4 regions of the Neobacillus sp. SM06 genome follow, and region 3 is predicted to be linked to each of the others. Evidence: riboswitches for the same ligand, from Rfam matches in the RefSeq annotation. Region 3 holds a riboswitch; each other region holds the start of a gene.
What was found. Region 3 has a riboswitch for cyclic di-GMP ahead of ACQYAD_RS00325 (methyl-accepting chemotaxis protein). Riboswitches for the same ligand answer to the same signal wherever they lie in the genome.
Positions count from the first base shown of each region.

Region 1: linked by a shared signal. The riboswitch ahead of ACQYAD_RS02100 (hypothetical protein) and the one ahead of ACQYAD_RS00325 (methyl-accepting chemotaxis protein) in region 3 are both predicted to bind cyclic di-GMP.
Region 2: linked by a shared signal. The riboswitch ahead of ACQYAD_RS18375 (DUF5667 domain-containing protein) and the one ahead of ACQYAD_RS00325 (methyl-accepting chemotaxis protein) in region 3 are both predicted to bind cyclic di-GMP.
Region 4: linked by a shared signal. The riboswitch ahead of ACQYAD_RS01765 (anti-repressor SinI family protein) and the one ahead of ACQYAD_RS00325 (methyl-accepting chemotaxis protein) in region 3 are both predicted to bind cyclic di-GMP.

Region 1 covers NZ_JBNWEO010000007.1:194,626-202,124, reverse strand. Annotated here, with positions in the region: gene recQ (DNA helicase RecQ) at 1-1,598, shown strand, start outside; gene panE (2-dehydropantoate 2-reductase) at 1,674-2,591, shown strand; cyclic di-GMP riboswitch class I at 3,227-3,315, shown strand; gene ACQYAD_RS02100 (hypothetical protein) at 3,514-3,969, shown strand; one part of gene ACQYAD_RS02095 (IS630 family transposase) at 4,049-4,521, shown strand; one part of gene ACQYAD_RS02095 (IS630 family transposase) at 4,520-5,075, shown strand; gene ACQYAD_RS02090 (putative bifunctional diguanylate cyclase/phosphodiesterase) at 5,216-6,511, shown strand; gene ACQYAD_RS02085 (MFS transporter) at 6,720-7,499, opposite strand, start outside.
Region 2 covers NZ_JBNWEO010000022.1:21,818-29,316, forward strand. Annotated here, with positions in the region: gene ACQYAD_RS18365 (DHA2 family efflux MFS transporter permease subunit) at 211-1,617, opposite strand; gene ACQYAD_RS18370 (NUDIX hydrolase) at 2,441-2,968, shown strand; gene ACQYAD_RS18375 (DUF5667 domain-containing protein) at 3,258-4,559, opposite strand; cyclic di-GMP riboswitch class I at 4,661-4,745, opposite strand; gene ACQYAD_RS18380 (bifunctional diguanylate cyclase/phosphohydrolase) at 4,925-6,763, opposite strand; gene ACQYAD_RS18385 (DUF5317 domain-containing protein) at 6,946-7,499, opposite strand, start outside.
Region 3 covers NZ_JBNWEO010000005.1:22,514-30,012, reverse strand. Annotated here, with positions in the region: gene ACQYAD_RS00330 (phenylacetate--CoA ligase family protein) at 1-1,190, opposite strand, end outside; gene ACQYAD_RS00325 (methyl-accepting chemotaxis protein) at 1,219-2,301, opposite strand; cyclic di-GMP riboswitch class I at 2,429-2,521, opposite strand; gene ACQYAD_RS00320 (DinB family protein) at 2,651-3,124, opposite strand; gene ACQYAD_RS00315 (hypothetical protein) at 3,429-3,908, opposite strand; gene ACQYAD_RS00310 (VOC family protein) at 4,077-4,514, shown strand; partial or broken gene ACQYAD_RS00305 (SRPBCC family protein) at 4,606-4,884, opposite strand; gene ACQYAD_RS00300 (TetR/AcrR family transcriptional regulator) at 4,962-5,552, opposite strand; gene ACQYAD_RS00295 (ABC transporter ATP-binding protein) at 5,698-6,585, shown strand; gene ACQYAD_RS00290 (ABC transporter permease subunit) at 6,582-7,394, shown strand.
Region 4 covers NZ_JBNWEO010000007.1:124,855-132,353, reverse strand. Annotated here, with positions in the region: gene ACQYAD_RS01780 (LysR substrate-binding domain-containing protein) at 1-698, shown strand, start outside; gene motA (flagellar motor stator protein MotA) at 867-1,661, shown strand; gene motB (flagellar motor protein MotB) at 1,654-2,448, shown strand; gene ACQYAD_RS01765 (anti-repressor SinI family protein) at 2,511-2,669, opposite strand; cyclic di-GMP riboswitch class I at 2,705-2,796, opposite strand; gene ACQYAD_RS01760 (helix-turn-helix domain-containing protein) at 3,051-3,377, opposite strand; one part of gene ACQYAD_RS01755 (IS630 family transposase) at 3,499-4,054, opposite strand; one part of gene ACQYAD_RS01755 (IS630 family transposase) at 4,053-4,525, opposite strand; gene ACQYAD_RS01750 (IS6 family transposase) at 5,152-6,591, opposite strand; gene map (type I methionyl aminopeptidase) at 6,758-7,499, shown strand, end outside.

The DNA.
Region 1 (7,499 bases), on a different contig from region 3:
CGATTGTGCGCGAAGATATTTGTCATTTATTAAAAATTAACGAGGAAAATACGATCATTACCGGATTTGAACGTAAGAATCTTTCTTTCACTGTTATTAAGGGGCAGGATCGGTTGCGTTTTTTAAAAGATTACTTGAAAAAGAATGAAAAAGAAGCGGGTATTATTTATGCAGCCACACGGAAAACGGTTGATCAGCTTTACGAGCGGCTGAAAAAGGAAAATTTCAATGTCGCCCGTTACCATGCTGGAATGAATGAGACAGAACGAACCCGCGAGCAGGAACGTTTTTTAGCAGATGAAGCGACGGTCATGGTAGCTACCTCCGCGTTTGGCATGGGAATTGATAAATCAAATATCCGCTACGTCGTTCATTTTCAGCTTCCGAAAAATATGGAAAGCTATTATCAAGAGGCAGGCCGTGCCGGAAGAGATGGATTGGACAGCGAATGTCTTGTCCTCTACTCCCCTCAGGATGTACAAATCCAACGGTTTTTAATCGACCAATCGAGCGATCCCGCCCGGATCAAACAAGAATTGGAAAAACTGCAGTCGATGGTAGATTATTGCCACACGGAAGAATGCTTGCAGGCGTTTATTTTAACCTATTTTGGCGAAACCGAGACAAAAGCGTGCGGCCGATGCGGCAATTGTACCGATTCACGGGAGAGCATCGATGTGACGAAAGAGGCGCAAATGGTTTTGTCGTGCATGATTCGCATGGGGCAGCGCTTTGGCAAGCAGCTCATCGCCCAAGTATTAACCGGTTCGAAAAATAAAAAGATTACTGATCTATCCTTTGACAAACTGTCAACCTATGGGATCATGCGCGAAAAGAGTGCAAAAGAAGTGTCCGATTTTATCGAATTTTTGATATCACAGGAACTGATCGCTGTTCAGCATGGAACCTATCCGACATTGGTGGTTTCGGTAAAGGGAAAAGAGGTACTGCTGGGGCAGCAAAAAGTTTACAGAAGGGAAGCGGTTGTAAGCAGGCAAGTGGCCCGCCATGATCCATTGTTTGAAGCGCTTAGAACCCTTCGCAAACAGCTGGCGGACAGCGAAAAAGTACCGCCATTTGTGATTTTTTCCGATTCGGCGTTAAAAGATATGGTGGCAAAACGGCCGCAGACGAACGAAGCATTCCTAGCAGTCAATGGTGTCGGCGAGCATAAACTAAAAAAATACGGTGAAGCGTTTCTGGCTGCAATTGGAAATTTCCTTGCTGGAAATCTTGGGCAAGAGCCGGAAATGGCTGCAGAAACGCCTGTTAAAAAGGCTGCAACGAAGCCGGTGGCAAACTCACATTTAGAAACATTTAAACTTTATCAGGAAGGACTGTCGCTTGAAGAAATTGCCGCAAAACGGGAGCTTTCGCTGGTAACAATTGAAAATCATCTGTTGCTTTGTGCCGAACAGGGGCTTGGTGTTGATTTAGACGGGATGATCCCGAATAAGTTTGTGCCCTTGTTGGAGCAGGCCGTTGCCGAAGCGGGTGCAGAGAAGTTAAAGCCGATCAAAGAACGGCTTCCGGATGAAGTTAGCTATTTTATGATCAAAGCTTATTTACTATTGCGAAAAAAAGTTGCCGTAAACTGATGTTTGTCTTTCATTCCATGAAACGGAAATTTATACTGAAAGTAAAGGTTTTCAAAACAAAGGAGGATGTTGGGAATGAGAGTATTAGTTGTTGGTGCCGGAGCAGTGGGCGGTTATTTTGGCGGCCGTCTGTCCGAAAAAGGGGTAGATGTGACCTTTCTTGTTCGTGAAAGAAGAAGAAAACAGTTGGAAGAGCAAGGACTCCAGATTAACAGTGTCCATGGCGATGCTTCATTCCGGCCAAAAACCATTGTCGCTGGTGAAGAAGCGGAACCGTTCGATCTGATTTTGCTTTCCACAAAGGCATACCATTTGCAAAATGCGATAGCCGACTTTCGTCCATATGTATCAGAGAGGACAGCGATCATGCCGCTGCTCAATGGAATTTTGCATTTCGGGATCTTGGCAGAAGAGTTTGGTGAAGAAAAGGTGCTTGGCGGTCTTTGTTTTATTGAAGCAACACTTGGAGAAAAGGGTGAAATCATCCAGACGAGCCCAATTCACGATCTCGTCTTCGGTGAGCGTTCCGGAGAAAAATCGGAGCGGATTTTAAAAATCGCTGAAAGCTTTAGTGGCGCCAATGCAAATTTCCGTTTAAGTGACAATATCAATCGTGATTTATGGCAAAAGTACTTGTTTATTTCGACGATGTCTGGTATCACAACATTAATGCGCGCCCCGATCGGCCCGATTCGCGAACAGCCGAACGGCCGGGAAACGGTACAGCACTTGTTGCATGAAATTATCACCGTGATGAAAGCCGTCGATGCACCGCTTGTTGACCATGTGGCAGAAGCCTTAATGAAGCAAATTGACGGGCTAGGATTTGAAATGAAATCGTCGATGCAACGAGATATGGAAAAACAGCTGCCAGTTGAAGCGGATCACCTGCATGGGTTCCTGTTCCAAATCGCGAGAAAAGAACAAATTGCCACACCAGTACTCGAAGCCGTCTACGCTAATTTGAAAATCTATCAGCAACTGCTTGGATAGAAAAAAATCCGGGAAAGGCAAGCATTTTCAACAAATCGTTTCAATCATAATTGAATTCCCATTGTGATTGAACAATGACAAAGCGCTTTAAAATAGAAGTTTAAGCGTTTTGGAAAACGAAATAAAATGAGGATAAAATCTCAAGGGATTTGAAGAATTTTTTGTAGTTTTACAAAAAACAGCAAATAAACCTTACTAAGTAGGGATTGAGTTTTTATACGATAAGTAGATCTTCCTTGCTTAGTAAGGAAATGGTTCATCGGAAGTTGCCGAAAATTATCCAATTCTAGAAGTAGCAATGAACGAAGAAAAGCGACTACAATGAATTCGAAATTTTTAAATATTGACGATGGTTTTATAAATGGAGAAACTACTAAAGCAAATTAAGAAAAGAGCGCCAAAACTGTATGAGGAAATCTTTCTATAGTCTCCTCCCCCCAATCGTTTCCACCTTCAAACTTTCAACACATTTTGACAAAATTCTACCACTTTCCCCTTTTTTTATAAGAAAATTTAGTATATACTAAGAAGCAAGTAATTTTTACTAGAGTTTTAGCAGTAGTTCCCTTTTTTATAGGGAATCAGCATTTTTTGTGAAAAAAGTCCGGGTGCCGATGAGCCTAGAAAATTAAATAGCTACGAACAGGCAAACCCATTGAAAAATGGGGGCGCAAAACTATAGGGTCTAACGGTGAAAACGCACCCATGACAGCCAGCTGCCGAATAGCACGATCAAGAGAGAGAAGTGACTATTCCATTGGATGAAGGGATAGTCTTTTTTTGGCTAATCAGAATTTATATGGATAAATTCTGAACGCATAAATTCAACTACGCCTCTGTCTTCGTCCAAAGGACTCGCCAGTCGGCGAGTTTTCATTTATTATTTCAGCTGGATTAAAATAGGTAAAAAAGGGGTCTAATCATGAGCGGTCATCTGAGAGATTTATTTTACTATCAAACTTTAAATACTACTCTTACGCATGTATTTGAAATTTTGAGTAAAACAATCGCAGTGAATACGTTTGTTCTAACAGCCGATGAGAACGGTGATGGTACCGTAATAAAAGCATTTAATCGTGGGCAAACCCTCCTATCCGAAGGGAGCCGGCTCGTGGGGGCTGCTGATGTCGAAAAGCCGGATCCGCTGCTTACATTGCTACGCAGCGGACATTTTACTGAGGTTCCGATTGTGTTAAAAACTGGAGTGGTATTTGGCAGGCTGTTGGCGATTCATTCACAGCCATTTGAATTTAGCGGGTATGACCACTCTGTTCTGCAAACAGCCGGTCATTTAATTGCCCAAACCATTGATCTTGAAAACTTAACCATTAAAGACACCTTAACCTCAAACTATATAAATGGAATTAAAGGATTTTAAGAAAATTTGTCCAATTCTTATAGGTAAATAAAACCTTTAGGAAGGCGGACACATAATGAAAATCCTTCAAAATGAAAACATGGATTCAATTCAGGAAGTTAAAGCTTGTATGCATGGTTTAAGGGATCTACGGATGTTTAAACGTTATCAGGCTATCCTCATGCATTTAAAAGGACGGACTTATGTAGAAATCGCTGACCTTTTAGAATGTACGGAGCAAACTATATATAACTATGTTCGAGCCTATAAAACTAACGGTTTGGAGGGATTAGTTCCCGGACAATCTCCCGGACGCCCTTGTCAACTAACAGAGGAACAAGAAAAGGAACTCTATCAGTTAATTGTTGAAAAAAAGCCAGCTGCTGTTGGATTTCCCGCAGAAATGAATTGGACTTCATTTCTTGTTCGCGATTGGATTAAGCAAACATTTGACATTGTTTATACGGACCGGGGTGTAAGGAGATTGTTGACTCGTTTGGGATTTAGTTACACAAAACCAACGTATACCCTAGCAAAGGCTGACCCCGAGAAACAGGAAGCGTTCAAACAAGAATTTGAAACGATTAAAAAAAATGATGAATGACGAAATTGATCGAATTCTGTTTCAAGATGAATCCATGATCAGGGACTACCAAGCTTTAGCCAATACATGGTTTCCTAAAGGGCAACAAAAAGTGATACCTACTTATGGAAAACATCACGGGGTTAAATTAATTGGTACCCTCGATTACGAAACAGGCGAAGTGTTTGTCACAGAAGAAGAACACTATGATGCTCAAGTTTTCCTATCTTTTCTTGAAAAAGTTGTAGTCAGATACAAGGGTGAGAAGATTGTAATGATACTGGATAATGCTAGAATCCACCACTCGAAACTGATTCAACCTTTTCTCGAAGCCCATAAAGATCATCTGCAACTTGTTTTTCTCCCACCATACAGCCCAGAGTTAAACCTAATTGAAGGACTGTGGGGATGGTTAAAAAAATCAATTATTTATAATGTTTTTTATAAAACGGTAGAAGAAATTAGAGTGGCTGTCCAGACATTCATTACACAAATCAATAAAGACCCTATGAAAATCGTTAATCGTCTATGTCTTAAGCTTTAACTATTGACTCAATTACACCTTTAGCCAGATTGCCAGGATCGGATTGAGCAATAAATAGCCTAAAACGATATTCGACAAACTCCGATGATTGCAGGTATATTGTGCTTAAATTTTGTAGAATATTGTCATTAATCTAGGAAATCGTTACAGAACCAAATTGTTTAGTTCCATATATATATAATCGGTCTTTCATTCAAAATTATTTTCAGTACGATCAGGTGAAATCAGCGAACTTAGCGTTTATTTTTCTTGATTTGGACAATTTTAAATCGATCAACGACACATTTGGCCATGATTACGGCGATCTTTTGCTAAAAGAAATGGCGAAAAGAATCGAAAGCTGCATCGGTCCGGATGATCTTTTGGCACGAATAGGCGGCGATGAATTTATTGTTCTGCATCAACATGCACACAGTGGGAACCGTTCTGAATCAAAAAAACTGGCAAGGGAAATACTGGACAAAATCTCGGAACCAGTGACCCTTAACAAGCTGAATATCAAGATGACAGGGAGCATTGGCATTAGTTTCTATCCGGAAAATGGAAAGAATATGAATGAACTGTTGAAACAAGCGGATATCTCGATGTACGCGGTCAAGGATCAAGGGAAAAATGGGGTTCAATTTTTCCAAAAAGAAATGGAATCTACTTCTATTAACCGCTTTATTATGGAAAATTTCTTGCATACTGCACTGGAAAAAAATGAATTGGAAGTGTATTATCAACCAATTTTTCATCTGAAAACGAATCAATTGGTTTGCTATGAAGCTCTTTTGCGCTGGCACCATCCAGAGCTTGGCATGGTATCTCCCGCGGAGTTTATTCCGATTGCAGAAGAAACAGGGTTGATCATCCCGATTGGTCATTGGGTGCTGAAGACGGTCTGTGAGCAAGGGCAGTCATGGCGAGAGAAAGGACTGCCGGCCAGATTTTCGGTGAACCTTTCAGCCAAGCAATTTGAGGATCGAACGCTGGTAAAAAGAATTCAGACGATCTTGACCGAAACCAATTTCCCTCCTGAACAGCTCCAGTTTGAAATAACAGAGAGCATGCTAATGAAAGATGTACAATATGCCAGCAAAATTTTGCGGCAAATCGAAGCATTGGGCATTGAAGTCGGCATTGATGACTTTGGCACCGGTTATTCTTCATTAACGTATTTAAACGAGCTGCCAATCAGCTTTTTGAAAATGGATAAGTCGTTTACACTGAATCTTTATAAAGATCAGCAAACGATAAAGATTGCGAAAGCCATTATCAATCTAGCGCAAACACTGAACATCAAATCGGTCGCTGAAGGAATTGAAGAGGCGGAGCACCTCCGTTTTCTTTTGGATCACCGTTCGGATTACGGGCAAGGCTTCTTATTGGGAAAACCAATGACCGCGAACGAAGCAGAGGCCTTTACGGTAGAAAAAAAGGTAAGCCGTTGCTGAAAAGTCGGCTTCCCTTTATTAATTGAATTATTACAATTGGTTAACACTTGCTTTACAAAAAAAGTTTATGCTTATGATAGAGGTTAAGGGGGAGGGGGGCGTCAGATGCTGGAGTTGATAACAAGGCTTATTATTTTGACAACCTATTGTACGCTTTTTCCGTAAATCGAGGGTGCCGATTCAATGTCATTCTTGAATGGTTCATTTTTTAAACCGAATGGTTCACGAGCTCCGGGTGGCGGTGGCTTGCTGTGTAAAGGATCACGCCGCTAATCAGTAGCAAGAGACTTGTGCTGACAAAAACAGCTGAGAAACCGAGATAACCCGAAATAAACCCGCCAAGCATCGGACCAAAGATATTACCAAAGAATCGAAGGCTCGTATTGTAGCCGATGACTTCTCCTTGCATCGCAATCGGAGCTTCCTGGCGAAGGAAGGCGATTTGAACAGGCGTAATGCCTCCAAGTGAAATTCCGAGCACAAAGCGGATGAGCACAAGCTGCCACAGACTCGTCACAATCGCACCAGGCAAATAGACCGATCCCGCCACAAACAGCAATATAATCAAAACCTTCACATATCCATGCAAATCCGCTATTTTCCCCCAGCTTCTTGACATGAACAGGTTGCCAAGCCCGGCGGCCGAAAAAGCGATTCCCGAATAGAAGGCAATGTTTTCTTTTCCATGTAATTCACTCACATACAGTGATAAAATCGGCTGGATGCTAAAATGGGCAATTTGAATCAGCGCCGAGATAAATAAAACCGTTAATAAGACGGGATTGCGCGTAAGGTGGCGGATAACTTCCTTACTCGTATAAATGGATTTCGTTTCTTTGTTATCGGCAATTTTGTATTCCTTTGTTGCCAAAACAAGCAGTCCTGAAATAAGAATGGAGAGCGATGTCCATTTAAACGTTGTGCTGTAGCCGACTGAATCGGCGATGATCCCGCCAAGAATGGGGCCAAGCAAAGCCCCGGTAATCGT
Region 2 (7,499 bases), on a different contig from region 3:
AGCGGTTCTCTGTATTCTCCTCCAAAATTAGGAAAAATATATGAAAAACGAAATTGCCATGAGGTGGATTTGTTTTAGGCAAAAAAAATGAAAAAGTATGCTCTTTGTAGATGGTTTAATCCCTAAACCAAACAATCCATAGAAAGGCATACTTTACCATATTAACGGATGAAGTGAAAATTTCCATCCGGCGGGTATTCAAAGTCTAATTCAGTTTTCCGGTACTGTTTCTTCCTGTCTTTCTCTTCTGATGAAAAAAGACAGAGCTAATCCCAGTAAGGAGAGAAGGGAGATGACTAGGAATGCTATGTTTGCCCCATGGATATCCGGGTAGGCGATTTCCGGCCGCTGTTTTGCATTTTCGGCTGTCATGGTCATAACGGTAACGAGAATAGCCGTTCCCACAGAGGCTGCGATCATTTTCATGGTATTATCCATGGCTGCTCCGTGCGCGATCAATTGTTTTGGCAATTGATTCAATGCCGCTGTTGCGACAGGCATCATCACCATACTCAGACCTAACATTCTAACCGTATAGGAAGCGGTTATGTAGGCCATTGAGGTGGCCGGACCTAAATTGGTAAAAGCAAACGTGGCCGTTGTCATGATGATTAAGCCGCTGATCACAAGCCACCTTGGTCCAATTTTATCAAAAATGCGGCCGATGATGGGCGCCGAGAGTCCTGATACGAGTGCTCCAGGTAAGAGTGCAACACCTGCCTCGAAGGCGGAAAAGTCCCGCATGTTTTGCATGAACAATGGGATAATTGTTTCTGCCCCAATGAGTCCCATAAAACTGATCATTCCAATTGCAATGGCCATTGGAAAGACGGAATAGTTGAATACGCGAAATTCAAGTATAGGCTGCTGCAATCGCAGCTGCCTAGAAATGAATAGCACTAATGAAAGTCCGCCTGCTCCCAGTGAAGCAAGAGTGATGGAGCTTCCCCAGCCGTAATTTCCTGCGCTTGTAAATCCATAAAGAAGACCGCCAAAGCCAATTGATGATAACAAGATGGATACAATATCAATTTTTGGCTTGGTTACCTCTGTTACATTTTTCAAAGCAAAATAAGCCACCAAAATGTTGATAAGGGCAATTGGAAAAATAATCAGGAATAGAATGCGCCAATAGTAATTTGCAGTTACCCACCCCGACAAGGCCGGACCAATTGCAGGCGCAAACGAAATAACAAGGCCCACTAAGCCCATGGCTGCTCCGCGTTTATTTTTGGGAAAAATCATTAAGAAAACAGTTTGCATTAACGGAAGCATCACACCGGCACCAGTGGATTGAATGACTCGACCTAAAAGAAGAATTTCAAAATTGGGCGCAACAGCGGCGATGAGTGTGCCAGCTGCAAAAATGCCCATCGCGGATAGAAATAACTGCCTTGTAGTAAAACGGGAGATTAAATATGCGCTAACAGGAATCATAATCCCATTTACCAGCATAAACACAGTCGTTAACCATTGAGCACTATTTGCGGTAATGTTCATTTCCGCCATTACTGGAGGGATCGCTGTAATCATCAGTGTTTGATTTAGAATCGCAATGAACGTTCCTGCCGACAGAAGCGAGACAATTGTAGACTGCTTATAACTTGAAGTTGTCATCCATCTATTCCCTCATCTCTCTTCAAAAATTTTTTACCCGAATGATGAATTACCTTAATTAAAATACACTATTTCGAACGAATTTGCTATTGTTTCGTTTTGCAGCACGAACTTATCCATAGTGTTGTTCAAGGGTGTTTTCTAGCATTTCGGGTATTCAAAAAAATGGTCAAAGATTAGCGGGAAGAGTTTTTGATTGTTTTATTGACTTTGGCAGGAGGAAAATGTTTCATCTCCCTTTGTGGTAAAATGGAGAAAATGCAGGTGGGAGATAAAAGCGGTGAGATAGGAATAAAACGGCAAAAGGCACAATTTCTGATTGTGCCTTAGAATGCTGCTCTATATATTGGTATTTTTACAAGAAGTGAAGGACGATTTTTATCCAACCGAAAAAGGCGATCCATAACGGCACGCTCAGCGATGTTCCCCAAAACATTCCAACCAGGAAATTCCCTTGCTTTTCCATGAGAATCACTCCTCGTAAAAAGTGCAAATATACACTAACTATTTCCTTTTTAGCCTGGTTCTAAACATTACGTGTAAGCGCTTACTTCATTTGGCTAATTGTAGCATGTTTGAAAGATGAAAAAGCAAGAAATTTGTCTACGGACAACCTAATTCTTTTTGACAAAAGCTGCATAAAGCGAAAAAGTGGCTTCTGCAAGTTACCGAATGGTTCTTTCGGTGCCCATTATCACGGGGAATTTTCAAAAAATGATTTTCATAATTGCTCGAAAGGATATAAATAGAATTGGGGAGAAATGTGATGGTAAAATGAAAAGTAGGTTAAACGATAATATAGATAAAGCGGAGAGTGAATGTGATGGCATGGAAAATAAATAGTTCGAACAATCAAAAAGTGGATCGATTCGGAATTACGATTGACAAGGTGATTCTTCCAAATGGAGAGGAAAAGACTTTTTCCTTTTTGGATTTTGCCAAAGGGGTCTGTGTACTACCCATAACGGAAAATAAAGACATTATTTGTCTTAAACAATACCGACATGCATTAAAAAGCTGGCAATGGGAGCTTCCTGCTGGCATGATTGATCATTCGGAAACTTCTCCGCTTGCGGTTGCAAAAAAAGAGCTCGAAGAAGAAACAGGGTATGTAGCCGAACATTGGCTCGAATTGGGCAGTTTTTTTCCATCTCCAGGCTCGACGACTGAGGAAATCTATTTGTTTGCGGCAGCGGGACTAAAAGCTTCGCAGCAAAAGTTAGAAAGCAGCGAGCAAATTGAGCTGCACTTTATTCCAATGGAAGAGCTGAAGGAAATGGTCGCAAAAGGCGAGTTCAAGCACGGCGCAGGGTTAGCCGCCATCTTGCGGTATAAGTTTTTGACGGATTAGAAAGCGACATGCTGCGATATTTGTCGGATGTTTATCAGTAAGGTGTGAAGATACCGGTAAAAAATAAAGCAAACCACTCGAAGCCGTCGCAAGTGCAAGAGTGGTTTGCCTAATGGTAGGTCGTATAGCAATGCTCCGGTTGTTTTCAAGATTGGGAGAGAGAGCTTTTCAGGAACCGATTCTATTTTTTTTACTAAAATTTTGTGTTCCCAGTCATCTCCAATGTCATACGTGTTTAAATTGTTTTTTTTCACTTGGTACCCAATCCTGCAACATTTCCTTGGCCTTTTTAGTCATCCTTGCCGCGGTTGTTTCCTTTTTTATCTTCTTTGTTTTTCTTGTTATTGTCATGTTCGCGCTCAACTTGTTTTTTTGCTTCTTCTGCTTTTTTCAAGTTTTCACTTTCCTCGGCCGCTGGTTGAACGGCAGGAGCTGGAGTCTGAGCTTGTGCCGGTGTTTGACTTTGGATAATAGAAGGGCTCTTTTCAACATCTGCTTCCACCCTTTTTGGCTGAACATTGGTTACTGTGGCTGGTTGTGCTGGGGCAGCCATTTTATTCTTTTCTGGTTGTCTTCCTTCTTGTTCGCTCGATTTATTTCGCTCATAACTAACAGGTTTAGGCTGATCAATCCCTTTGGTTTTTATCTCTTCGACATGGTTGTCCTTAGAATGGTCCTCTTCGGTCTTTACATCAGCTGTTTGATTAGCAGGTGTCGTTGTTGAAGCTTGCGGATGGTCTGCTCCGTCATTTGAAGCGGCTTGATCTTCTGTCTTCTGTTTTTGTTGAAGCTTTGCCAATCGTTTTGTCAGTTTTGCGTCTACATGTTCGATCGCTTTTTCAATATTTTTTGTAAGAGCCTCCTTTGCCTTTGGATTGTCCACTTTTTCAATAGCGGCTTGCAATGCTAGGATCGTTTGACCAAATTGCGTTTGAAGCTGTGATGGTAAGTCGGCCTTTTCTGCGGTTAGGCCACCACTTGATTGGCTAGTGCTAGCTGTTTGATCTCCGCTTGTTTGAGCAGGATCGGCCGTTTTCTCCTTTGTTGATGCGGTTGCTTTTTTAGCAGTATCGACTGCTTTTTGTTGTTCTTCAATGGCCTTCTGAATTGTTTGTTGCGCCAAATCTGTTTTCCCTTGCTTCATTAATTCATTCGCTTCGGCTAACCGTTCTTGGGCATATTGGGCAATTTGCTTCGCTTTGTCCGCGTCAGTAAAGGTAAACGCTAATTTAATATTTTCAGTTAATAATTTAAAAAAATAAAAGAAATCTCCTGGAAGTAGACTGGGTGTACTACTTGTGACTGTTGTTGAATCTGTTGGTGATAGATTCGTATTTGTAGACGTCTGAGTTGAATCTGCCGTTGTTTGGCTGGACGTAGGTTGCCCAGTCGTTGAACTGCTTTGATCTGGAGTGGAGGCTGCTGCAGTTCCAGAAGTTGTTGTGCTTTCAACAGTTGGAGTGGCTTGGTCGGTGGTGGTGGTTGTTCCTTCTGCAAAGGCACTTCCTCCCCAGAAGCTCAAACTTAATGCGATTGTTCCCGTGATTACAGCTCTTGCTGCTGCATTTCGAATCGTTTCTTTGAAATCCATTCACGTTTCCCCCTTGTTTCTTTTAAAAAAAAATAAAAAAACTTGCAAAAGGCTATTTGCAAGAATCGATCGTATCCCTAAAACGGACAGGATATCCCATTCTTTGCAACCCAGCCGTCATAGCAATTCACCTTAGACCTGTAGGCTTTGCGTCCTTACTTTTCAGTAAGTTTGCCTTTGAAAAAATAAGAATCTATTAAATTCGTTGTGTCTTTGCTGTTACTCCTACGATTCATATTTTTGCATTTTTTCGACAAAAAAACATCCGACTTTGGACCTGTTCATTCGGATAGTAAAAAAAGTCCCGATGCAGGATCTGGGACGTTTTTGTTGAAATTCTTTATAGGTTGCGTAAATCTGCAATCTCAGACACCTTCCGCATATTCAGCCGTTCCCACACATGTTTCAGCATCAAGCTGCTCAATTAGCTCAATAAACGGTTCGACGAATTGCGGATCAAATTGTTTGCCGGCACATGCACGTAATTCAATGATTGCTTCTTTAAATGTCTTGGTCTTTTGGTATGGCCGTTCGGTTGTCATGGCGTCAAAAGAGTCGATGACACACAAAATCCGCGATAGTTTTGGAATCGTTTTTCCTTTCAGGCCATACGGATAGCCATTCCCGTCAAAGCGCTCATGATGAAGTTCCACTAAAGGAATCAAATCCTCAAACTTTTTATTGGTTGAAATGATTTCTTTCCCCCAAGTAACATGCTTTTTCATGATTTCCCATTCATGGGGGTCCAGTTTTCCTTTTTTGTTAATGATATCTCGCGGGATTTCCAGTTTTCCAATGTCATGAATAAGCGCACCAAGAATAAGTGTTTTTCTTTCTTGCTCGGTCAGCTGCAACTTTTTTGAAAAATCAACGGCATATTGATACACACGTTTGCTGTGTCGGTATGTATAGACATCCTTTGATAAAAAGATTTTTAATTGCTGTTCCGCTTCCTCAAGATCTTTTTCAAGATTCAGTGATTTTTGCACGGAATAATCGGTTTGTTCATTAAATAGGTGCACTAAATTTTTTCCATGCTCTTTTGCCGAGTACATTGCTAGATCTGCTTTATGAATGAGGTCAGATATATTTAAGATGCCTTTTTCCCACTCGGCAATTCCGGCGGAAAAGGAAAAACAGCCATAAGGTAGACCTTCTACCCCATAGAAATAGGTGTCATTTGCTTTTTTTCGCAAATCATTTACAAAATGAAAGGCCTCATTTCGATTTGTATTCGGCATCAAGATGGTAAACTCTTCGCCACCATACCGGGCAACGATAAAATTTCTTTCATCAGCAATCTTTTTTAAAAGGTGGCCGAATTCTTTCAGCAATTGATCGCCCGGAATATGCCCGTAAAGATCATTGTATTTCTTAAAATCGTCGATATCCAAAAGCGCGAGACTAAGCGGATGACCCGTTTCATTTGCAAACTTTACATTTTTTTCAAGAAGTTCTTTAAAATAACCATGGTTGTTCAAATCAGTAAGGAAGTCTTTGTTAGCCTTTTCTGAAATTTCTTTAAATAGTTTGAAATGTTGTTTGAATGCAAAAGATAAAAGTATAGAAATACATATAAATAGAAAAAGTCCATACATCTTTTGTGAATTTATTAAAATTACAAGTACTTGAGAAAGCAACATAGTAACAATATAAGTAGAAATCGGTTCGATAATTAAACCTTTAACTATATAATTTAAGTTTCCTGAAGCTGACAATATAAAATAGACACCAATAAGAATAATATTTGTAGTAAAATAAATAATAAAAGAAAAAATAGTTGGGAACAGGTTCTTTATGGTAATTTCACCAATCACTCCGCCAGAAATTAAATAAACATAGTAGGCTGATGAAATCATTAGTGTGTACATACCAAAATTAAAAATATGTTTCCACCAAGCAGTTGTTCTAAGAATTAATGCAAAAATTATAGCAAATAGGAACAAAATAGCTAAAGTATCTTGTAAACCAAATAAAAAAAGAACTCCGAGAAATATAGATGAATCCATAGAAAAATGGTTACCCTTTGGTGGCAATTCAATCATAAAGTAGTTTAGCATTAAGATTGTACCGGCAACCAATAAAATAGTAACCAAATCGCCATAATGATAAAATCTAGGATTAATGAGACTTGCAAAGACAATTATTCCAGAAAGGGATACAAAAAAAAGATAAGAATGGGCTGGGGATTTAAAAAATTGCATTTTTCATCTCTCTCAATATTTAATTAAAGGAGAAGTTTTTCAGTAGACAAACTCCTCCTTTTTTAATTATAATAGTTTAAATCCAGAAGTTAAAGCAACAATAGCAGAAACGATAATAAGTGCATTAAACAATACATTTGTTAATTTGATTCCCTCAGCTTTCTTCACTTTTTTCACCTTCTTTAAATGGATTTTGATATCTTCACCTTTTTATCCCTTTGCATCGGTACCATTAAATGCTGGATAAAAAGGAAGATTCCGATGTTCATAATAATGTCGCCAATGCTAATGACTTGAGTGCGGGGATAGGGCTTTGTCAGTGGGATGATATCACCCAAAAAGCCAAGCTTCGTTGATTCCGTTAAGGCCTGATGCTTGGCATATAAAGAACCCTTCAGTGCTTCGAAATAGCTTGGATCCAGTATGGATGCAGCATGTTCTGATACAGGCATTCTCCCGCCGTTTAAAACCATGACAAAAAAATTCAAAAATACTCCAATCAATATCCACATAAAGCCGGTTTGTTTGCGATTCATAAACAAAAATAGTAAACCGGCAATGTATACAAGCATGTAAATAAACCCGCTGGCTCGTCCAAGAAACGAAAAACGGTTTTGAAAAAGAAACATGAGAATTTCGATGCCGAGCAATAAAGGAAAAATCCATCCCGCCTTTAAGTTTAAAGAGGATAACCCTTTTAAATTTCCCTTTCGAAAAAATCCGACAATCAAAGACA
Region 3 (7,499 bases):
CATTCCCATTCTTTTGTCTCCCGCTCGATATGCGCATACTTCGCATATGCCGGCTTTTCGGTCAACTTTTGCAAAGAAAAAATCTCGGTGAACACTACTTCTACAGCCAATCCCAGCTTTGTTGAGATTTCTTCTTCTAGCGTTTTTCTTGATGGCTTCATTCTAGTGGTGTATTGGAACATAAATTGCACATGATCTGTTAAAACCTTTACTTTCCACATAAATGGGACGTTTTTTAAAGAATACACAACCTCTTGTAAGTCATAAAACGTAATTTCCCTATCGTTCGGCATACGGATGAGATCCTCTTTTCGTCCGTAATGAATCATAATAGGTTTGGTTTGTCCGCAACCACATGTACTTCCTGCTCTCAACTCAATGATATCCTGGTTTGCGTAACGAAGCAGCGGCATTCCTTCCCTTGCTGTTGAGATGACACAATTACCCTTTAATCCCTCTTTTGCCGGTTTTCCATTTTCATCAACTGATTCGACGAAGGCATTTGCATGATTCAAATGGTAATGGCCATTTTCACAACTCATAAACAACCCGCCTGTTTCCGTACTTCCAAATAGTAAATAAACGGGGACACCCCATACGTTTTCAAGATGTTTTTTCCTAGATGGTGTCATCAGTTCCCCGGCCAGAACGAAAGCGCGAAGATTTGGATTTGGAAGCAAGACACCCATTTGTTTTCCGACCTCATATAATTTCTCCGCTTCAGACGGCAGCATTGTGAGAATGGATGGATTCGTCCGCTCAATGATTTCCACAACACGTCTGTCTGGCGTAATCATACTGGCTTTATCTACAGCAATATGACCAGCTCCTACTCTGGCCGCAGACCAATAAAAGATAAAAGAAGGGATGGCCATGGCAAACGGAAACCGATTCAACACAAGGTCTTTTTCATTAAGCTGGAGGCTTGAGTTCAATACGACATTTACCTCTTGTTCAATATCCTTATGAGTAAACCAGCTTGGCGTTGGTGTTCCGGTTGTTCCACTTGTCTCATGATAGGTTGCGATTTGATCAATGGCTGTGCCGATAAGATCATAAGCATCCGCATTTCTTAATTCCGTTTTTGTCGTAAACGGGATACCCAGCCAATTTTCAAAATGCTGACCTGCTAATTTTTCCTGATAAAATCGAGATTTGAGTGCAGCGTCGATAAAAGGTCTATATTGCATGAATTCATTCCCCTTTCGTTTTATCTGATCATTCCTTTGCCTTCTCAATCAGAATCGCCATTTCCTCTATCTGTTGCTGAATGGTTTTTGTTAATTCATTGATTTTTTGGACACCGCCCATTTGAACCTTTTCTGTATACTCAGTCAAGCGACTGATCTCCTGTGATCCAGCTGAGAGCTGCTGAACAGCCGCAGATACATCAAGAATCTGCTGGGAGACATGATTAATTTCCCGCTGAATCACTTCAAAAGAGTGTTTAGCCTCATTTACCGCCTTTGCCCCATTCTCGGTTTCTTTTTTTCCTTCCTTTGTAAGTTGTACTGATTTGGAGACCTTGTCTTGAATGGCTGAAACAATATTTGTGATTTTCTTCGTTGAATTGGTTGCTTCTTCTGAAAGTTTGCGCACCTCATGGGCGACAACGGCAAATCCTTTTCCATGTTCGCCTGCTCGTGCTGCCTCAATTGCGGCATTTAACGCCAAAAGATTGGTATTTGCCGAAATCTCCGTTATTGTATTGACAATTTGGCTAATTTCACTTGAGTGACTCGATAAATCCATAATCGTTTCGGATAATTGATCAACTTTTTGATGGATTGATTCCATTTGCCCGATTACCGTTTCAATTCGCTTGAAGCCTTCTAGTGCCTCTTCCGAAGAAACTTTAGACAAGTGGGAGACCTTTGTGGCGCTTACGGCAATTTGCTCAATACCGCTAGACATATCAGTAATGGCAGCAGTGCTTTTTTCAACATTTTGCGACTGGATCCTAGCACCCTTTAATACATCTTCTGATATATTCATCAGTTTGCTCATGTTTTGCTTAAAAGCAATTAAGGAAGAGACAAGTTCGGAAAATTTCTTTTTTGTCTCTGCCTCCAAAAAAGACGGGGCTTCACTTGCTGCTGCTGTTTCCGTCACTGCTATTAGATTTTCAACAGGTACCTTTTTAACCTTTAAAATAGTTAAAATGAAAAATATAAGGGAAAATAGGACAACAAGTCCGAGTTCCCATGTAAAATCTTTTACGCCAATATAGGCAATGAACAGACTGTTCGGTATAAAAAATAAGACAGAAACCGTAAGAAATAATTGATTTTTTACCTTCATTCGATCGTTTCCTTTCTTTCTATTTCAAAATGGTGTCATTCATGATCGTGATTCTGCTGTCCCTCCTTAGGGAAAAACACAAAAATAAAGCCCCTACAACAGTTTGTAAGGGATGTGATAGAACCGCTGCTGCAACTGGCTGACATGATCGATCGTATGACCGACTTTAGTCCCTTTAGTTTTGTGCCACTTTGTTTCCAAAGTTTTACCCTTGTATTCATTTACTTTTTTTATCGTCAAAACATAAGAAAGAATAAATAGTACTTTTGACTCAATCGTTTGGTAGTTTGGTTTAAACGCAAAGAAACTGAGACACGAGATACGCCTCAGTTTGATTCGATTGCCAATGCTACTGCTTGTTTTGTGCTTCAAAACGTTTTTTCACCCGTCTGATTTGCTCGATATGACCTTCAACATGTTCAATAGAATGTTCCAAAATCTCTTTAAATGTAAGCGGGCCAGCAACAGTATGGGTTCCAGTCCGAAAATAATCTTGTTCTGTTAATTGCTGGAGAATTGGCAGAAAGCTTTCGCGCATCGATTTGAATAGCTGAAGATACAATTGGTGATCTAGTTGTTGGGAATGCAGGCGATCTGTCCATAATTCTTGATCAAAGGCAGTCAGAATCGGGTTCTCTTCTGCCAAAACCGCCTTCATCCGATGGATATGTACCAGCTCTGCATCTGAAACATGAATAATAATTTCCGTGATGCTCCAACTAGTTTCGGATGGTTTAAACAATAGCAGTTCTTTGGAAAGGCCATCGACTTCATTTAAAAGCTTTGAATACCCTTTTTGGTATTGCTCCATTAACAATTCCATTCTAAATCACTCCCCTTTGCTCATGATTATAACAGACTTGGAATCACAGCTTGCTCATTTAGCCAATCTTTTATAAGATCGTCTGCCGTTCTTTTCTGAAATACAATGGGAAGTTGTCTGCTGAATGGGGAAATAGATTGTACAGATGTCGGATTCACAGGGGGAAGTTCTTTATTTAAAAGCAGGTTACAGTAGTTTTAAGGGCTAAAACAAACACTCATCATCAGGGGACTCTTCAGGAATTAAATTTTCTGTTTCATAAAAAACAAAGGCCATCAACGCTCCAAAAATGCGATCAATTAGTTCAAAGCTGAAGATGACCTCTAACTTGAGCCAGTTCTCTTTCATTTTTCACTGTCTTTTCACAAGTATGGTCTTGATCCCATTTCATAAAAGTGAGCATTTTCTGCATTTCTGAAAATTGTTTTTCACTTTCATTACGTGAAATAAATTGTTCATCTTTTACCTCTTGTAGATCCGATTTCATTTCTTGCAGGTCAATCTTCATTTCTTGCTGATCTATCTTCATATCTTGGAAGTCGGCCTTCATATCCTTGATTTCAGCCTTCATATCCTGGATGTCAGTCTTCATATCCTGGATGTCAGCCTTCATATCCTGGATTTCTCTTTTCATTTCTTGCTGATCTGTCTTCATATCCTTGATTTCAGCCTTCATACCCTGCAATTCACTTTTCATTTCCTGCTGTTGACGATTTAAACTGCCTACCATTGTTATTAACGTGGTTAACATTTCTTCCAATCTGTCAAGCCTTTTTTCGAGCATGTCCATTCACCTCCTTCTCTTCACATTATACTATAATTTCTTTCTGAAAAAATACAATCGGAAGAATTTATAAAAGAAGGGTATTTCCCTGTTTTAAGCGAATTAGAATTTCAAACAAACCGTACACGAAACGGTATTAAAATAACAGGAACATAGGAGGTATGAGAAATGAAGATCAATAGAATCGATCATGTGAGTATAAACGTAAATGATCTTTTAGAGGCTAAAGCGTTTTTTCTTGAGTTAGGACTTGAAGTGCAGGCGGAATGGGAATTGGCTGGAGAACAGTTGGACAGAATTGTTGGGCTTAATGATGTTAAAACGGCATGTGTAGGCTTGGGGATGCCAGATGGTCAAGTATGGATAGAGCTAGTCAAATTTTATTCGCCGTCAGATGAAAAAGTTATTCAGCAACCTTTAGCAAATACGCTGGGGATCCGACATATTTGCTTTGCTGTTGAAGATATTGAAGCCATTGTTGAAAAATTGAAAAAGAGGGGTACGGAAATCTTTAGTGAGATCCAGCAATATGAAGAAAGGTATAAGTTATGTTACGTTCGTGGCCCAGAGGGAATTATTTTAGAGTTGGCGGAGAAAATCAAGTAAATATCAGAACAAAATAGGGTACAGAATCGCAATGGTTCTCATACCCTATTTTTTATTCCTGTTATGCGGAGCGCAGAGCATTACGGAAAATCTACTTCAGCGACTCCACTAGCTCGCTCAAACGATCCCAAGTTTCAGTGATTCCCTGCAGCATGCCCATGTCCATGACGGTGTTGAGAGCCTCTTCAGAAACATATTCAGCACGGTTAATCAGCTTTGTTTTTCCACCCAAATCGATGAAATCCAATGTGATTTCGGTGGACGGCATGGAATCATTCAAATTCCCTTCGGCATCCGAAAAGTAATCAGTATAGACGATCTTATCCAGCTCGATAATCTTCTTATAGACCCCTTTGCCCCATGATTCCATACATCAATTGACGTAGCCGTATAATCCTGAGAAGCACATAATAAGACAGCACAAAAACGCAATTTCAGTTGAGGATCCTATTCTTTCCCACAAATTCCGTATAAAAAAATATGGAGCATTTCATTCATTAAATTCATGTTCCCAGTTTGCTGAATTGAATCGTAAAGCTCATTGGTATACTTCATACTGAAATTAATAAAAACAAAAAGACCTTCGTTTGAAATCTTATCTGAAATTTTCCCATTTTTTCTCCCTTCTTCAATTAATTGAAGGAAGGCCGGGAGAATCCTCTCATTGTACTCTTTTTCCATAAATTGAGCGATTTCTTGATCTTCTTTAACAAGCCGCATAAAAAAAGGAGTTAAAGAGCTTAGTGAGGATTCTCTTTCTTGTAAGATGATGGATTCAATTTTTTCTTTAAAAGTATAATCCCCGTTCATATTTTCTAAAAAATCATTAAATGAGTCTTCAATATATTTCTTTACGGCCTCTCGTAACAAAGCTTCTTTATTTCCAAAATAATTGTAAATGGTAACCTGAGAGACATTAGCAGTTTTGGCAATGTCCGCTATTCGAATTTTACTAGAATCCCATGTTTTGAGCATTTCTAATGTTGTTTGGATAATATTTCCTTTTATTTGGAAGGCTCGTCTTTCAAAACCATTCATTTTCATCATCCTACATGCAATTTATTAATAATGAAATTATAACACAAAGATATTTCATCATTCTATTGACAATAGTTATGCCCAAACGTAATATAAATTATGAAATAAGAAAAGATAAATATTTCATAATTTTGGAGGTGGAAAAATGCTGGAGGTTCAACATTTAACAAAAAAATTTAAAAATGGAAAAGGGATCTTTGATGTTACTTTTTCAATAAAGAAGGGGGAAGTCTTCGGCTTTCTGGGACCTAATGGGGCTGGAAAATCCACGACTATTCGCCATATCATGGGGTTTATGAAACCTGAGAGTGGATTTGTCAAAATTGATGGATTAGATACATGGACAAAACAAGGAGAAGCACAAAAATATATTGGTTATTTGCCGGGTGAAATTGCTTTTATTGAAGGAATGACCGGAAAAAGTTTTTTGGACTTTATGACAGAAATGCAAGGAGCAAAAGGTTTCGCAAAACGAGATGAATTAATTGAACGATTTCAATTTGATGTCAACACCCCCATTCGAAAGATGTCAAAAGGAATGAAACAAAAGGTAGGAATCGTGGCAGCCTTTATGCATGACCCTGAAGTCATTATTTTAGATGAGCCAACATCTGGTTTGGATCCGTTAATGCAAAAAGTATTTATTGAACTTGTCCTCGAAGAAAAGGCAAAAGGAAAAACATTTTTAATGTCTTCACATAGTTTCCCTGAAATTGAAAGGACATGTGACCGGGCGGCAATTATTAAGGATGGAGTGGTCATTGCGGTAAAGGATATACACGAGCTACAATCCATGCAGAGAAAGCTCTTTGAAGTGACATTTCAAAACCAATCAGATGTGAAAGCGTTCTTGAAATCTAATCTGCAAATTGAGTCTTATGAAGGAAATCGAGTGAGGGTGTCGATCCAAGGGAATTATGATGCTTTTATAGAAGAAACCGCAAAATATCACGTACGGAACATTGATATCTTTACACAAAACTTAGAGGAAATCTTTATGAATTATTATGATAGAATGGGGGCTTCAAAATGAATTTATCACTCTATAAACAGATGATGAAAGTGAATATAAAAGGAGTGATGAATTACGCCATTGGTGCTGCTTTTTATATCTTAATTGTCGTATGGATTTATCCAAGTATGGAAAAAACAGCCAAACCCTTAAACGATTTGTTAAAAGTAATGCCGGCTGGAATGACTAAGGCTTTTAATTTGCAAAATGGTTTCGGAAGCTTCGAATCGTTTATGTCAGGTGAATTTTATGGAGTATTATTTACTTTAATCGTTTCCATTTTTTGTGTCACAGTGCCTATACAATTAATGGCGAAATTGGTGAACCAAGGATCGATGGCATATTTATTATCTACTCCAACGACAAGAGGAAAGGTTGCATTTACACAAGCAAGTGTTTTCATAACAGGATTATTTTTAATTTCGGCTATTACAACCATTTTTGGTATTGTTGGTGTTCGTATTTTTGCTGATGACACTAGTTCTTTTCATGTAGAGCGATTTATTCAGTTGAATGTAGCAGCTTTTGCCCTGTTCTTTGCATTAGGAGGAATTTCATTTTTGGTTTCGTCCCTATCTAATGATGAAAAGAAGGGCCTTGGAATTTCAGGGATGATTATTTTTGGTTTCTTTAGCTTGGATTTCATTAGAAAAATTAGTGACAAAGTGGACTGGTTAAAAAATTTTACTCTTTTTACATTATATAAACCTTCTGAAGTTGTAGTGGGCAAAGGAAATCTCATACAGGACTGTGTTATTCTATTTGCCATTGGCCTCATTGCATTTATCATAAGTATTTTGACATTTAAAAAGAGAGATTTGCCATTATAATTTAGGGGAATCAGGAAACAAGGCTGCTTTTTTAGAAAAAGAGCCTTGTTTTTTATTTGATTTTGTTAAATTTGTAATTTCTTTAAATAGGATTGATCTGGTACC
Region 4 (7,499 bases), on a different contig from region 3:
AGATCCTGCAAATCTATGACACAGCCAAGGAAGAGATTGCCGACCATCACCACTCGATTGAACTTGAACTCAAGATCGGCGCAAGCTTTACGATCGGGGAATACGTTCTTCCTGGTCTTTTGGAAAAACTTTGCAAGCAATACCCAGGGATCAGGCTCGAAGTGATTATTGGAAATACGGATGAAATTATCGAACACGTAAAGCTGTTTCACGTCGATATTGGTTTAATTGAAGGGCAGTGCAATGAAAAAAGTCTAGCTGTATATCCGTTTATGAAAGATGAGTTGAAAATTGTTGCATCACACCATCATCCGCTTTCGCTAAAAGAAATGGCAGTTGAACAGCTCCAGGACCAAGTGTGGATTTCAAGGGAAAAAGGGTCGGGAACAAGGGTCTTTTTGGAACATGTTCTTCGTTCCCATGCGTTGAAGGCAAAGAACATGATTTCGATTAGCAGCACCCACGGGGTAAAGGAAGCTGTGATCCGAAATATGGGGCTGTCCCTGCTTTCGGAGTATGCCATTTCACGAGAAGTCGAAAATCATCATCTTTCGATCATTCCAATTAAAGACGAAGTATTTATCCGGAAATTTTCCTACATATTTTCATCCTTTGGGCGAAATAAAAAGGCAACCGAAACGTTTATTCAGCTTTTAAATGAAAACGCTCCTGCTGCTCGAGGCAACTCAGAATCTTAGGAGGATTTCCGATTGGCATAAAAGATCAACAACTTCCTCCTGCATCTTTAATGAAAATTCTTATAAGCTATTAAGATTCAGTGAATCTTGTCGAAATAAAGAGAAAGAGGATGTTTTTTTAAGAAAGAAAAATTCGAAGCGAATACGATCGATGCAGGTGAGAGATAAATGGATTTAACGACAATTATAGGTTTGATTATTGGCTTTGTGGCAATTGGCGTAGGAATGGTATTAAAAGGGGTCAGCTTGGTCGCCTTGGCGAACCCTGCGGCATTTCTGATTATCATTGCCGGAACCATTGCTTCGGTAACCATTGCTTTTCCAACAAGTGAAATTAAAAAAGTGCCAAAACTTTTTGGCGTTGTGTTTAAAGAACAAAAGGCGGTCAATCAAGCGGAATTGATCCGCCTGTTTTCCGATTGGGCCCAGCTAGCACGAAAAGAAGGACTGCTCGCCCTTGAAGCGAAAACGAGCGAAGTGGACGATCCTTTTTTAAAAAATGGGCTGTCGCTTGCAGTTGATGGGCAGAGCGCTGATTACATACGGGATGTGCTTTCTGAGGAAATTGAGGCGATGGAAGAGCGCCATCAATCCGGTGCCGCAATTTTCTCCCAAGCTGGAACCTATGCCCCGACACTCGGGGTATTGGGCGCCGTACTTGGGTTGATTGCCGCGCTCAGCAATATGAACGATACTGTTGAACTCGGACGTGCTATTTCGGCTGCATTTGTTGCTACATTACTCGGGATTTTCACTGGATATGTATTGTGGCATCCGTTTGCCAATAAATTAAAACGTAAATCAAAGCAGGAAGTAAAAGTAAAACAGATGATGATTGAAGGAATTTTATCCATTTTGGAAGGCGAGGCACCAAGGGTGATTGAGCAAAAGCTCGCATCGTATTTGCCAGCAGGAGAACGGAAGAAGATTCTGGAAGAAAGTGTTGTGGGTCGTGATGAGTAAACGTCGCAAGAAAAAGCATGAAGAGGAAGAAATGAGTGAAGCTTGGCTCTTGCCGTACTCAGATTTGTTAACACTGATCTTGGCATTATTCATTGTTCTCTTTGCCATGAGTTCCGTTGATGCGCAAAAATTCCAGCTTTTATCAAAAGCCTTTAACGAAATGTTCACTGGGGAAACAGGTTTATTGAATTATCAAACTACTATTCCGCAAGGCAGCTCGGACGCCCCGGATGTGCGAAAAAAAGATTTACAAAAAAATCAATATATGGCTGAAGATCCGCAAAAATTAAAACAAGAGCAGGAAAAGCAAAAAGCGATGCAAGAGGATCAAAAAGAACTGAAAGAGCTGCAAGTGAAAGTGAATCAGTACATCACAGCAAACCAGTTAGCAAATAAGCTGCAAACGTCGTTAACAAGTGAAGGTTTGCTTGTGACGATTCGCGATAATGTTCTGTTTGATTCTGGAAGTGCGGAAGTCCGCAGCATTGACCTGAAAACCGCTGGTGAAATTTCCAATTTGCTTGTGATGAATCCGCCAAGAAATATTATTATCAGTGGTCACACGGACAATGTACCAATTCGAAACTCCAAATTTGAGTCCAACTGGGAACTGAGTGTGATGCGCGCAGTGAACTTTATGAAGATCGTTTTGCATAATGACAAACTGGATCCGCGTTGGTTCAGCGCAAAAGGTTTTGGGGAGTACCAGCCGGTCGCATCCAATGACACGCCAGAGGGCAGGGCGAAAAATCGAAGGGTTGAAATTTTGATACTCCCAAGAACGTGAATTATTCTCGTAAAAAAAGAAAGTACTCGGCGACGAGTACTTTCTACCATTTCTGTTTGATCTTATGTAGTTGACGGATTCTTACAAATTGCTTCTCTTATATCATTCTGGTTCAGAAATTCACGAACAATTTCTTTTGAAATCCCCATTTTTTTTGCTTCGATCATTAGTGCCATCCAATCCCGGTCAATTTCTTCAGCAAGTTCCTTTGTTTTGATCACATTCTCCCCCCTAAAATACAAGTACCGATCGTATTCCAGGCAACCCGGCAATCATAGCAAATGAAATTTCCGCCTTAGACCCGCAGCTTTGCGTCCCTGTCTTTCAACAGGTTTGCCTTTTTCTGTATTTCCCCCAAAATTTGCTCTCTATTTTTAGGACTAATTTACTTTATTACACTCATAGGTAGATTATACCTAGTTCGTTCGAATCAGAGTGTTCTTTTTTGTCTATTTGGAATTTTTTTTTGCTACAAATTGCATCGATATTCAGCATATCTTGACAAAATGGAAGAGGTAAACGGATCGAAAATGTTGTTTAATGGAAAAATGGAACAAAAATACACTTTTTAGAAAAAACTACAATCGAAACGGATTTGCTTCTTAATTGTCGTTTTGCTGATTGATCCTCCACTTGTTAAATTCAAGAAATTCCTTGAATTGTTCTTTGGAAATACCAGAGTTCATTGCTTCTTTCACGAGATTCATCCAGTCGTTATCCAATTCTTCTTGATTTTCTTGCTCATGTATTAAATGGTCAACAGGTACATTGAGGACGCTTGCAATTTTTTCAAGAAATTGAATGGAAGGATTCCGTTGAAGATTTCGTTCAAGCGAACTTAAATACGACTTGGCCACTCCAGCTTGATCAGCTATATATATGGAACTAAACAATTTGGTTCTGTAACGATTTCCTAGATTAATGACAATATTCTACAAAATTTAAGCACAATATACCTGCAATCATCGGAGTTTGTCGAATATCGTTTTAGGCTATTTATTGCTCAATCCGATCCTGGCAATCTGGCTAAAGGTGTAATTGAGTCAATAGTTAAAGCTTAAGACATAGACGATTAACGATTTTCATAGGGTCTTTATTGATTTGTGTAATGAATGTCTGGACAGCCACTCTAATTTCTTCTACCGTTTTATAAAAAACATTATAAATAATTGATTTTTTTAACCATCCCCACAGTCCTTCAATTAGGTTTAACTCTGGGCTGTATGGTGGGAGAAAAACAAGTTGCAGATGATCTTTATGGGCTTCGAGAAAAGGTTGAATCAGTTTCGAGTGGTGGATTCTAGCATTATCCAGTATCATTACAATCTTCTCACCCTTGTATCTGACTACAACTTTTTCAAGAAAAGATAGGAAAACTTGAGCATCATAGTGTTCTTCTTCTGTGACAAACACTTCGCCTGTTTCGTAATCGAGGGTACCAATTAATTTAACCCCGTGATGTTTTCCATAAGTAGGTATCACTTTTTGTTGCCCTTTAGGAAACCATGTATTGGCTAAAGCTTGGTAGTCCCTGATCATGGATTCATCTTGAAACAGAATTCGATCAATTTCGTCATTCATCATTTTTTTTAATCGTTTCAAATTCTTGTTTGAACGCTTCCTGTTTCTCGGGGTCAGCCTTTGCTAGGGTATACGTTGGTTTTGTGTAACTAAATCCCAAACGAGTCAACAATCTCCTTACACCCCGGTCCGTATAAACAATGTCAAATGTTTGCTTAATCCAATCGCGAACAAGAAATGAAGTCCAATTCATTTCTGCGGGAAATCCAACAGCAGCTGGCTTTTTTTCAACAATTAACTGATAGAGTTCCTTTTCTTGTTCCTCTGTTAGTTGACAAGGGCGTCCGGGAGATTGTCCGGGAACTAATCCCTCCAAACCGTTAGTTTTATAGGCTCGAACATAGTTATATATAGTTTGCTCCGTACATTCTAAAAGGTCAGCGATTTCTACATAAGTCCGTCCTTTTAAATGCATGAGGATAGCCTGATAACGTTTAAACATCCGTAGATCCCTTAAACCATGCATACAAGCTTTAACTTCCTGAATTGAATCCATGTTTTCATTTTGAAGGATTTTCATTATGTGTCCGCCTTCCTAAAGGTTTTATTTACCTATAAGAATTGGACAAATTTTCTTAAAATCCTTTAATTCCATTTATATAGTTCTGATATAGACATTTTTTTTTCCAAACGAAGTTTTTTTACACGATCACCGATCATGGAGCTTCACACACCTATCTGTATAGATATAAAGTCATTTTATCAAAAGAATAGAGAAAGTTCCATGCAATTGCGTAATTCTTTCTGTTTACGGAACGAGCTTTGCAAACTGTTTTGATAAATTGATCAAATAGCGCTAATATAAAAGAGCGTATGAATGGATGCACTTTCAACGGAATATGCATAAATAGCGAAGAATTTATAGAGGTAGTGTCAAAAGTTCTATGAAAACTACCTAGCGATTTAATATTTCTTCCATTTACTGGGCGGGTATGCCCCCGCAACCGCTCTTGACAAACACGCCAATGGTTTGCGTTTACTTTACCAAGGGCGACGGGGACAAAAAGAAGGCATGCTAAATAGCCCTTGGTTTTTCCATTTTAAACCATTGGCTAGTTCGGTTTGTCAAGAGTTCGCTTCGCCGGATGCTAGTTTTATTCAAGGGCTCTGCTAAACAAAAAGTTAGGTAGACCGCTGCTGGATAATCCAGCGTTGAGCTAATTCCATTAACTTTGTCCATCGCGCGGGCATTGTAGGAAGCCCTGATAGTTCTGGATTCACTACCGGGACTTTGCCCTCTAAACTTGCATGTGGACGAAGGAAATTAAAGTACGCCACAAACAACGTGACAAAAGAAACTGAACCATGTTCCGACCCAAAGCCATGAGTGGAACGATAGTTGCCCTTAAAAGTGCGGTTAAGTCTCTCGATAATTTGCTTAAGAGGTCTGTATTCCGTCGAAACAGGATCGTCGTTTGTCAGCCCAATCACTTGCTTCACATCAAAGGAAATGCCGTGCTGTGCGAAGAAATGTTGGGCTAGCAGATAGATCGGATTTCCGTCTACCACAAAGGTTAAATCTTTTGGAATCTCTTTCATCTTCAATAAGACATCATCCATTGCACGAATAGCGGAAACCGTATCTCGATTCGGTGAGACCGGATAAGAAAGGATGATTTTCTTCACCGCATCGAAAAAGAAAAATAAGTAATGCCAGTGACCATTCACTCGAATATAGGTTTCATCGCCACAAAATTGATCGGAAAGCTCGTAAGGGTAATGATCAATATATGGCTTAAGCAAAAGAGCGACGCTGTTTTCGTAGTTCAAAATCGTTTGATGTGAAATGGATACACCATGGACATCCTGCATAATGGCAGCTGTTTTACGAGCTGAAAGGCCATAGTTGACATGGTAAGTTAGAATCAACCCCAATGTATGTGGAGATGCGTAAATCTTTGACAAATCCACTACTGGAAGTTCAGGTGATTCCTTGGAAAGAGGCTTAAAATCAAGGTGAAACCGGCGAAAAATGTATCGTAATTTAAATGCCTGCGGATCCTTTTTAAACCGTTTCTTTTCTTTGGAAGACATGCCGTTTAGTTTCTTTTGGTAATAGGGACAATCGTTATTTTTGCACTTGAACACGTCAAAATCTTGTCGCTCCTTAACTTTTTCAAGGGTTTTTGAACAATGAGGGCACTTAAGAATAGCCTCTTTCAAATAACGACTCTTATTGTTAAAAAGGCAGGAACATACCTTACATTGATACTGTCCTTTGCCTCCATTATTGGCATAAAGATAATCCGATGGAGCACCACACGCTGGACAGTTCATTGACTTAGGTACAATTGCTTTTGTATTTGAACGTCTTTGAACCGGTTTTAAGGGTTTACCGTTTTTCTCAAGATAATCGGTGAGGAGTTTTTGATAATCAAGTTTTTCAAAGGTTTCGATGATAGGAAGTTCATCGACTTGAAGTTTTCGATAAGGTTTATTAACAGGCGTTTCTTCAGGTTTTTCAAACATACCCTTTCCAACGAGAAGTGTAAGTAATGTTCGAATTACCTGATCTTGATGCTTGATAAATTCCATTAAATAAGTTAATAATTGAGGGTACAAACTTGTCACTTCCAATCTGGGATGTTGTGTGTGGGGTAACCTCAATTATCCTTAGATTTTAGGGGGTGGCAAGTTTTTTGCATTTTAAAGCCCACTAAATCAAGGATTTATTAACTTTTTAATATATAACTTTTGACAATACGTTTATAGAAAAGAGGAAGAAAACATGATTGTTTTAAAATCAGCCCGTGAAATTGAAGCAATGAAACAAGCCGGAAAAATTCTTGCTTCCTGCCATAAAGAAATTGCCAAACTCATCAAACCGGGCATTACAACTTGGGAAATCGAGGCGTTTGTTGAACAATTCTTGCAAAAGCATGGTGCAACCCCTGAACAAAAAGGTTATAAGGGCTACGAGTATGCAACTTGTGCGAGTGTAAATGATGAAATCTGCCACGGATTTCCGCGGAAAGAGCCACTAAATGAAGGGGACATTGTCACCATTGATATGGTTGTAAACTACAACGGTGCCCTGGCCGATTCGGCATGGAGCTACGCGGTCGGAAATGTTTCGGAGGAGACAGACCATTTGTTAAAGGTAACAAAAGAGGCGCTTTACAAAGGAATTGAACAAGCGCAAATTGGAAACCGGATTGGCGATATTGGCCATGCCATTCAGCAATACGTTGAAAGTGAAGGCTTGTCCGTTGTCCGCGATTTTATTGGCCACGGAATCGGCGCCGTGATTCACGAAAAGCCGGATGTCCCACATTACGGCTTGCCTGGAAAAGGGCCGCGCATAAAGGAAGGCATGGTCTTTACGATCGAACCAATGGTGAACATTGGCAAATACCAAACAAAAATGGATGCAAACGGCTGGACAGCCAGAACCATCGACGGCAACTATTCCGCCCAATTCGAGCACACCATCGCCATCACAAGCGAAGGCCCAATCATTTTAACCGAAC